Regions from separate parts of the Mesorhizobium sp. CA12 genome, predicted to be linked through region 1. Evidence: predicted binding sites of a transcription regulator. Region 1 holds the regulator's gene; the other holds the start of a gene.

Region 1 (4,210 bases):
GAAGGCCGGCACAGAGGCTTTTTTTCGAGCCTCAAAAAAATAGTGGTCCAGCACAACAGCGCTGTCAACCGAGATTCTGATGGGTTTTGATGGGCTCAGGCATTTTTTTCGGTATCCGCAATAAATAATGACATGGCCCCTGGCTTCTGCCACAATCCCTAGCGTGTCAGCGACAGGCCATGGCATTATCACAAGGCCGCGATGACTGGGGAGGACGTGCGAAACGATGTCGGTCGGAATCCGCCATGACGATTTGCGCCGGCGCAACCGCGCCATGGTGATTTCGGCGGTACGCCGCGCCGGTCAGCCATCACGGACCGAAATTGCCGCCACCACCGGGCTCAGCCACTCGACCATTTCGGCGATCTCCGCCGACCTGATCCAGGAGGGCATTCTCACCGAAAGCAAGGCCAGCGAGCCGACGGCGTTGAAGCGCGGCCGGCCGCAGATCGGCCTGGCGCTGAACCCTGAAGCCGCCGCGGTGCTGACCGTGGTGTTGTCTCTGAACTTCCTGTCGGTCGCCGTGATCGACTATGCCGGCCAGGTTGTCGCCGAGGAGCAGCAACGCCTGGACACGCTTGTCATGCCCCGCGACGAGCTGATCGGCGAATGCGTGGCGATCGTGCGGCGCCGGCTGCAGGATCCCGACCTCGACATTGGCAGCGTCGCCCGCATCGCCATGGGCATTCAGGGCATCACCGATTCTAATGCACGCGCCATGCTCTGGTCGCCGATAACGCCGCTGACCGACATTCCTTTCGCCGACATTCTCGAGAAGGAGTTCGGCATCTCCGCCACCATGGAGAACGACTGCAACATGATGGCGGTGGCGCTGCAATGGCGCGACCCGGAGCGCTATCGTGACGACTTCATCGCCATCCTGTTGTCGCACGGCATCGGCATGGGTCTCGTGCTCAAGGGTGCGCTGTTCACCGGCACGCATTCCTCCGGCGGCGAGTTCGGCCACATGATTCACCGCCCGGGCGGGGCGCTTTGCCGCTGCGGCCGCCGCGGCTGCGTCGAGGCCTATGCCGGCAACTATGCGATCTGGCGCAGCGCCATGAAAATGAGCGAGGACGCCGAGCCGGTCGACGTCGGCGACGCCGACATGCGGGCCCTTGCCGCGAAGGCGCGCGAGAGGGACGGCCCCGAACGGGAGGCTTACCGCCGGGCCGGCGAAGCGCTTGGTTTCGGTCTCGGCAGCCTGTTCGCCCTCATCGACCCGGCGCCTGTAGCCATGGTCGGCGTCAGCGCGGCCGCCTTCGACCTGATCGAGCCGGCGCTGCGCGAGGCGATCGCCCAGACGGCCGGCGGCCAGCACTCCGAATCGATCTCCTTCGACACCGAGCCGAACGAGTTGCCGCTGATCCGCGAAGGCTGCGCCATGCGCGCGTTGACCTTCGTCGACCAGGAGATTTTCGCGCCGGGAGGCCAGGCAAGAGTGGGGACGGGAAAGAACGTGGCCTGAGGCAGCCTTGAAGAGGTCCGGGACAGCAGCAGACGCTTGAATTAGCGAAGGGAAGGCCCCGCAGCTTCGTCATTCCAGGGCGGAGCAGGAGCGAAGCTCCGTCGCGGAGACCCTGGAATCCATGCCGCTATCTCACGCGTCGAGCGCAGCGGCACAGAATTCTGGACTGTCGCAACGCATCGACATCACGGAATGGATCCTCGGGTCTGCGCTGCGTCGCTGCGCTCCTTGCTCCGCCCGTGGATGACGAAGCACAAGCGTCTCGGCTAACCGCCAATGCACGCGATCCGATGCTGGAGACACAGAACCCGTCAGCGTCTCAGCCCCTATCCCTAATCTTCCCTGATCGCGTAACCCGCCCCGCGGATGGTGCGGATGACGTCCGGCATGCGGCCATTGTTGACCGCTTTGCGCAGACGGCCGACATGGACGTCGACGGTGCGTTCGTCGATATAGATCGTCTCGCCCCAGACATTGTCGAGCAGCTGGCTGCGCGAGAACACCCGGCCGGGATGACGCATCATGAATTCCAGCAGCCGGAACTCGGTCGGGCCGAGCCTGATCTCGCTCTTCTTGCGGTAGACGCGGTGCGACTCGCGGTCGAGCACGATGTCGCCGACCTTGAGCACGCTGGACAGCACCTCCGGCTTGGCGCGGCGCAGCAGCGCCTTGACGCGCGCCATGAACTCCGGCGTCGAGAACGGCTTGACCAGATAGTCGTCGGCGCCGGTCGAGAGGCCGCGCACGCGGTCGCTTTCTTCGCCCCGCGCGGTCAGCATGATGATCGGCAGCCGCTCGGTCTCGGGCCGCATCCTGAGGCGCCGGCAGAGCTCGATGCCGGAAACCGCCGGCACCATCCAGTCGAGCACGAGCAGGTCGGGAACGTTTTCCTGAAGGCGGATTTCGGCCTCGTCGCCGCGGGTCACCACTTCGACCTGGTAACCCTCGGATTCGAGATTGTAGCGGAGCAGCACCCCAAGCGGCTCCTCGTCCTCCACCACCATGATGCGTGGCGCGATCATTGGCAGGTACCCTTCGTCAGGCCGCCGGCGCCGACATTGTCGTCTCGTCCTGCTTGGGACGATTCGCGGGCAATTGCGTGCCGGTCAGCACATAATAGGCGTTCTCGGCGATGTTGGTCACATGGTCGCCGATCCGCTCGAGATTCTTGGCGCAGAACAGAAGATGCGTGCAGGCGGTGATGTTGCGCGGGTCTTCCATCATGTAGGTCAGGAGCTCCCGGAAGACGGATGTGTATTTGACGTCGATGCGCTCGTCGTCGTTGCGAAGCTTGGCCAGCGCCGTGGCGTCGCCCACCGTATATTCCTGGATCACGGCCTGGACCTGGATCAGCACCAGCTGCGCCATGGAATCGATCGAATGCGTGAGGTCGCGCGGCGCGGCGCTGACGCCGACCGAGCCGACGCGCTTGGCGATGTTCTTGGCGAGGTCGCCGATGCGTTCGAGGTCGCCCGCCATGCGGATCGAGCCAACCACATTGCGCAGGTCGTCGGCCATCGGCTGGCGCTTGGCGATCAGCGTGATGGCGCGGTCGTCGAGCTCGCGCTGGCGCGCGTCCATGATGGCATCGTCGGAAACGACGCGCTGCGCCATGGCATTGTCGGTCTCAAGCAGAGCCTTGGTCGAAGCGCCGACCATCGAGCTGGCGAGATCGCCCATGTCGTTGATGAGCCGGCTGATCTGCCTCAGATCCTCGTCGAAGGAAGCGACGGTATGTTCGGCCATGATGATGTCCTCGTATGAGCTCAGCCGAAGCGGCCGGTGATGTAGTCCTGCGTGCGCTTTTCGCGGGGCGAGGTGAAGATCTTCTCGGTCCGGTCGAACTCCACCAGCTCGCCCAGATACATGAACGCCGTCTGCCGCGACACGCGCGCCGCCTGCTGCATGTTGTGGGTGACGATGACGATCGTGTAGTCGGCCTGCAGCTCGTCGATCAGTTCCTCGATCTTGGCGGTCGACAGCGGATCGAGCGCCGAGGCCGGCTCGTCGAGCAGGATGACCTCGGGCTTCACAGCAACGGTACGGGCGATGCACAGGCGCTGCTGCTGGCCGCCCGAGAGGCTGAGGCCGCTGGCGTTGAGCTTGTCCTTGACCTCGTTCCAGAGTGCTGCGCGCTTCAGCGCCTGCTCGACGCGGCTGTCCATCTCGGCCTTGCTGATCTTCTCATAGAGCCTGACGCCGAAAGCGATGTTCTCGTAGATCGACATCGGGAACGGCGTCGGCTTCTGAAACACCATGCCGATCTTGGTCCTGAGCAGGTTGAGGTCCTGCGAGCGGTCGAGGATGTTCTTGCCGTCGAGCAGCACCTGGCCCTCGGCGCTCTGCTTCGGATAGAGCTCGTAGATGCGGTTGAGCACGCGCAGCAGCGTCGACTTCCCGCAGCCCGACGGGCCGATGAAGGCGGTCACGCTGCGCTCGGGCAGGGACAGGTTGATGTCCTTCAGCGCCTTCGACTGGCCATAGTAGAAATTGAGGTTCTTGACCTCGATCTTGGCCTTCTCGACGGTCGTGTCGGCTGCGTTCAGGTCGGTGGACAACATCGGTTTCATCTGTCCTCTCTGCGTCCGGTTAGGCTGCGGGCGATGATGCTCAGCCCGAGAACCGTCAGGGTGATTATGAGTGCGCCCGTCCAGGCCAGTTGCTGCCATTCCTCGTAGGGGCTGAGAGCGAACTGGAAGATGGTTACCGGCAGGCTGGCCATCGGCGCATTGAGATTGCTCG
Region 2 (4,210 bases), on a different contig from region 1:
TCGTCACAGGCAGCAATTCCTGACCAGGGAGACCGGACATGAGAAAGCTCATCCTGCAGATGCAGATATCGGTCGACGGTTTTGTCGGCGCCGACGAGGACCGTCGCTGGCAACTCTGGGAGTGGGGCGACGACAGCGCCTGGGACGAGGAGCTTAAACGGGACTTCAACGCCGTTTTCACGACCATCGATACCATCCTGTTGAGCCGCAAGATGGCTGAGGAAGGCTATCTGACCCATTGGGGCAACGCGGCGAGGAAATATCCGAAGGACCGCTTCTTTGCCTTCGCCCAGCGCATCGTCGAGGCCGAAAAGGTGGTGGCGAGCGATAAGCTCGGGACCTCGCGCTGGGAACGAACGCGCGTCGTAAGCGGCGACTTGCCGCGTGAGGTCAACGCGGTGAAGCAAGGCGAGGGCGGCGACATCGCCGTGTTCGGCGGCGCCGGCTTCGCCTCGGCGCTGATCGCCGCCGGCCTTGTCGACGAGTTCCAGCTCTTCATCAATCCGGCCGTTCTGGGCAGCGGCCGCCGCATCTTCGACAAGGGCGGCTTTGGCAGGCTGAGGCTCCTCGGCTCCAGGCCCTATGCCAGCGGCATGGTGGTGAGCCGCTACGCGCCGGCGAGGTGAGAAGGCAATCGATGGGAGATCGCTCTGCCTGAATCAATCTGGCAGCGCGGCTTCCTAACTACCTGTCTGGCCATGCCTTTCCCGGATGGGTAGGCAACCGCCCCCGCTGACCAGCCGCAGCTGCACGCCTGGGGTGATGGACCGCTGCCAAGCGGCGCGGCCGTTGCCCACGGCGGCAAACCAGCGGGCTTCGCACGATGTCAGGCCGATAAGCACCCGGCCGGCATATTCGGCCGGCGCGCCATTGGCCGCATCGAACACCGTCCAGCTGCTGCCAGGCGGCTCCTGCACCGGGACGAACCTCATCGGAGACTCCATCTGTGAAGAGATGGGCAATATAGCAGGCGCGACTTGGCGTTCCTATGACGTGGTTCACATTGGCACACATTTACGGTGGATAGCACCGCTGCGGCTGCAAGCCATCAATCTCCTTGGCTGCTTGCCCTACTGCCCCGCCTGGTCGGCGTCGGTCAGCGTGCCGAGGAAGGCGACGATGTCGTCGATCTCGGCATCGGTCAGCGCCGGCTTGTCGCCGGGCTTTTTGCCGTTGAAAGGCGGGTCTGTGTTGAGGTTTCCCCAGTAAGCCTTTGGCAGATCGTCGAATTTGTCGACCGTTCCGTCCGCCTTCTTCGGATACCAGCGCCCGGGATCCGTATCGCGGCTGGCGTAGAAGGCGACCGCGTCGCGCAGCGTGTGGAAATAGCCGTTGTGGAAGAAGCTTTTCCGCAAGGCAACGTTGCGCAGCGTCGGCGTCTTGAACAGGCCGCAATATTCGACGCGGTCCTTGAGATCGGTGCGCAGCGGACCGCACAGGCCGAGGTCGACATAATCGGGATCGCCATTGGCGGGGATCGCCGGGTTGCGCGGCACGGCAATCGCGATCAGGCCGTAATCGGTGAATTGCGGCGGCTCGCCGTCATTGGCCGGTTCGCTGAGATGACAGCTCGCGCAATTGCCCTTCGCTGCGTCCTCGAACAGCGTGCGGCCGCGCAATTCCTGCGCGGAAAGTTGCGCCTTGCCGGCAAGGAAGGCGTCGTAGCGGCTGGAATAGGGATAGAAATCGGCGCTGCTCTGCTCGAAGGTGCCGAGCGCTTCCACCGCGGCGTCGAAGGCGTCTTGCGGATGGTCGAAGACATCGGCGCCGAAGGCCGCCTTGAAGGCGTCGGCATAAGGCGCGTTGCGCAGGCTGGCGACCACCTGGGCCGCGTCCTTGTTGCCCATCTCGAAGGACGACAGCAGCGGGATCCTTGCCTGGTCCTTGCCGTGGTCGGCGCGGCCGTCCCAGGTCAGGCCCCCGGTCGGGCCATTGTCGACGCTTTCGTCGCCTTCGTCCTCGGAGTCGTAGAAGTGCTCCGTGAAGGCGGGCGCCGCCTGCAGGTAGCGCAGTGACGGCACGGCGCGAACGCCGGGCTGGTCAAGATTGGCTCCGCCCATTTCGACCGGTGCCGCCGAGGCCGGCCCGAAAGCGTGGTCGGGATCATGGCAGGACGAGCAGGCCTGCTTGCCCGAGGCCGAGAGCGACGGATCAAAGAACATCTGTCGCCCCAGCGCCGTCAGCGCCTCGGCGCGGGCGAAGGCTTCCTGCCGCGTCATCGGGCCGGGATGGACACCGGATGGCTCCTCGGTGTTGGCGGGCGTGGTGGAGGCGACTATCGTGGCCGCTGCAATGGTGATCGCGTGATTTTTCCGATGTCCCATCGTCTTCGGCGATATCCCTGATGTCTCCGCCCGGTTTCTTTGGCGGCGTAAGGATCGAGTGCAACGGATTGATGACCGGTCTTCCCGCTCACGAAACCGTGTTCGGCCGGGGCCGAACTGTCACAAAGGTGACAAGGCGTCGAAGTAGCTGGGCATTGATGCAGCTGCGTTCCTGCATTGCCGTCCTCCAGCCATTCGCAAGCCACGAGGCATTTCCCAATGATCCGGTCCTTTCTCTCCCTTTGCCTCGCCTTCACGGCGCTGGCATCGCTCTCTGCCGCTGCCCAAGCGGCGCCTGCCGGTTACGACAAGATCGACACCGTCGTCGTCATCTACGCCGAGAACCGCAGCTTCGATAATCTCTATGGCGGCTTCCCCGGCGCCAACGGCTTGGCCAACGTTTCGCCTGAACAGGCGCGCCAGCTCGACCGCGACGGCAAGCCGCTTTCCGAACTGCCGCCGGCCTGGGGCGGACTGACCGGCAAGGGCGTCACGCCGGCGGTGACGGAGGCGCAGAGCGCGCATCTGCCCAACGCGACATTCGCCATCGACGATCCCAAGGGCTTCAACGAGAATACCGGCGTCATCACCCATGATCTGTGGCATCGTTTCTATCAGGAGCAGATGCAGATCGACGGCGGCCGGAACGACAAGTTCGTTGCCTGGGCCGATTCCGGCGCGCTGGTGATGGGCCATTATGACGGCTCGATCCTGCCGATGTGGGCGATCGCCAAAAAATACGTGCTGGCGGACAATTTCTTCCAGGGCGCCTTCGGCGGCTCCTTCCTCAACCATTTCATGCTGGCCTGCGCCTGCGTGCCTTACTATCCAAATGCCGACACCAGCCCGGTGAAGGCCCAGATTGCCGTCGTCGAGCCGGATGGCGTGACGCTGAAACCGGCCGACAATTCGCCGCCCTCGGCGCTGGGCGGCGTGCCGAAATTCACCAATGACGGCGCCATCACGCCCGACTTCTACGCCGTCAACACCATGCAGCCGCCTTACCAGCCAAGCGCCAACAAGCCGGCCGAGGGTGGCGACAAGGCGCTGGCCGATCCGGCGCAGCCGACCACGCTGCCGCCGCAGCACGAGATCACCATCGGCGATCTGCTGTCGCTCAAGGGCATTTCCTGGGCGTGGTATTCGGGCGCCTGGCAGGCGGCGCTCGACGGCAAGAACGCGACGCCCGTGCCGAACTTCCAGTTCCACCACCAGCCCTTCAACTATTTCGCGGCTTATGCGCCGGGCACGGCCGCGCGGGCCGAGCACCTCAAAGACGGCGGGCTCGGCGGCACTGAGTTCATCAAGGCGATCGATGACGGCAAGCTGCCGGCGGTCTCTTTCTACAAGCCGCAGGGCAACCTCAACGAGCATGCCGGCTATGCCGACGTGACCTCCGGCGACCAGCACCTGGCCGACCTCGTCGCGCATCTGGAGAAGAGCCCGCAATGGGCGCATATGCTGGTGGTCGTCACCTATGACGAGAATGGCGGCTTCTGGGATCATGTCGCGCCGCCCAAGGCCGATCGCTGGGGCCCGGGCAACCGCATCCCGGCCTTCATCATCTCGCCCTATGCGAAGATGGGGATGGTCGATCACACGCAGTACGACACGACCTCGATCCTGCGTTTCATCACCGCCCGCTACGACCTGCCTGTGCTGCCCGGCATCGTCGCCCGCGACAAGGCGCTGCGCAACAACGACCAGCCGCCGATGGGCGATCTGACGGCGGCGCTCGATCTGACGAAGTAGCCTCTCAGAAACCGGGTTTCCTCGCCCCCGCCAGAGCCGGGGGAGAGGTGTCCGCAAAGTGGACGGCGAGGGGGCTTCGCAGGGCGCTCCCCCTCTCCGTCTCGGCTTCGCCGAGCCACCTCTCCCCCATTTCA

Evidence for each region. Region 1 encodes PhoB, which activates phosphate uptake and scavenging genes when phosphate is short. Its sites were predicted from a motif close to TGTCATNNANCTGTCAT; they were not measured.
Region 2: LB520_RS18125 (acid phosphatase) is a predicted target of PhoB. The motif match lies at 2,385-2,401, and genes of this name have one in related genera.

Annotation. Positions count from the first base shown of each region.
Region 1 covers NZ_JAIUHT010000003.1:173,123-177,332, forward strand. The annotation lists gene LB520_RS07310 (ROK family protein) at 227-1,468, shown strand; gene phoB (phosphate regulon transcriptional regulator PhoB) at 1,801-2,490, opposite strand; gene phoU (phosphate signaling complex protein PhoU) at 2,507-3,214, opposite strand; gene pstB (phosphate ABC transporter ATP-binding protein PstB) at 3,235-4,038, opposite strand; gene pstA (phosphate ABC transporter permease PstA) at 4,035-4,210, opposite strand, start outside.
Region 2 covers NZ_JAIUHT010000010.1:138,145-142,354, forward strand. The annotation lists gene LB520_RS18105 (NmrA family NAD(P)-binding protein) at 1-23, shown strand, start outside; gene LB520_RS18110 (dihydrofolate reductase family protein) at 39-626, shown strand; gene LB520_RS18115 (hypothetical protein) at 681-932, opposite strand; gene LB520_RS18120 (cytochrome-c peroxidase) at 1,071-2,324, opposite strand; gene LB520_RS18125 (acid phosphatase) at 2,544-4,076, shown strand.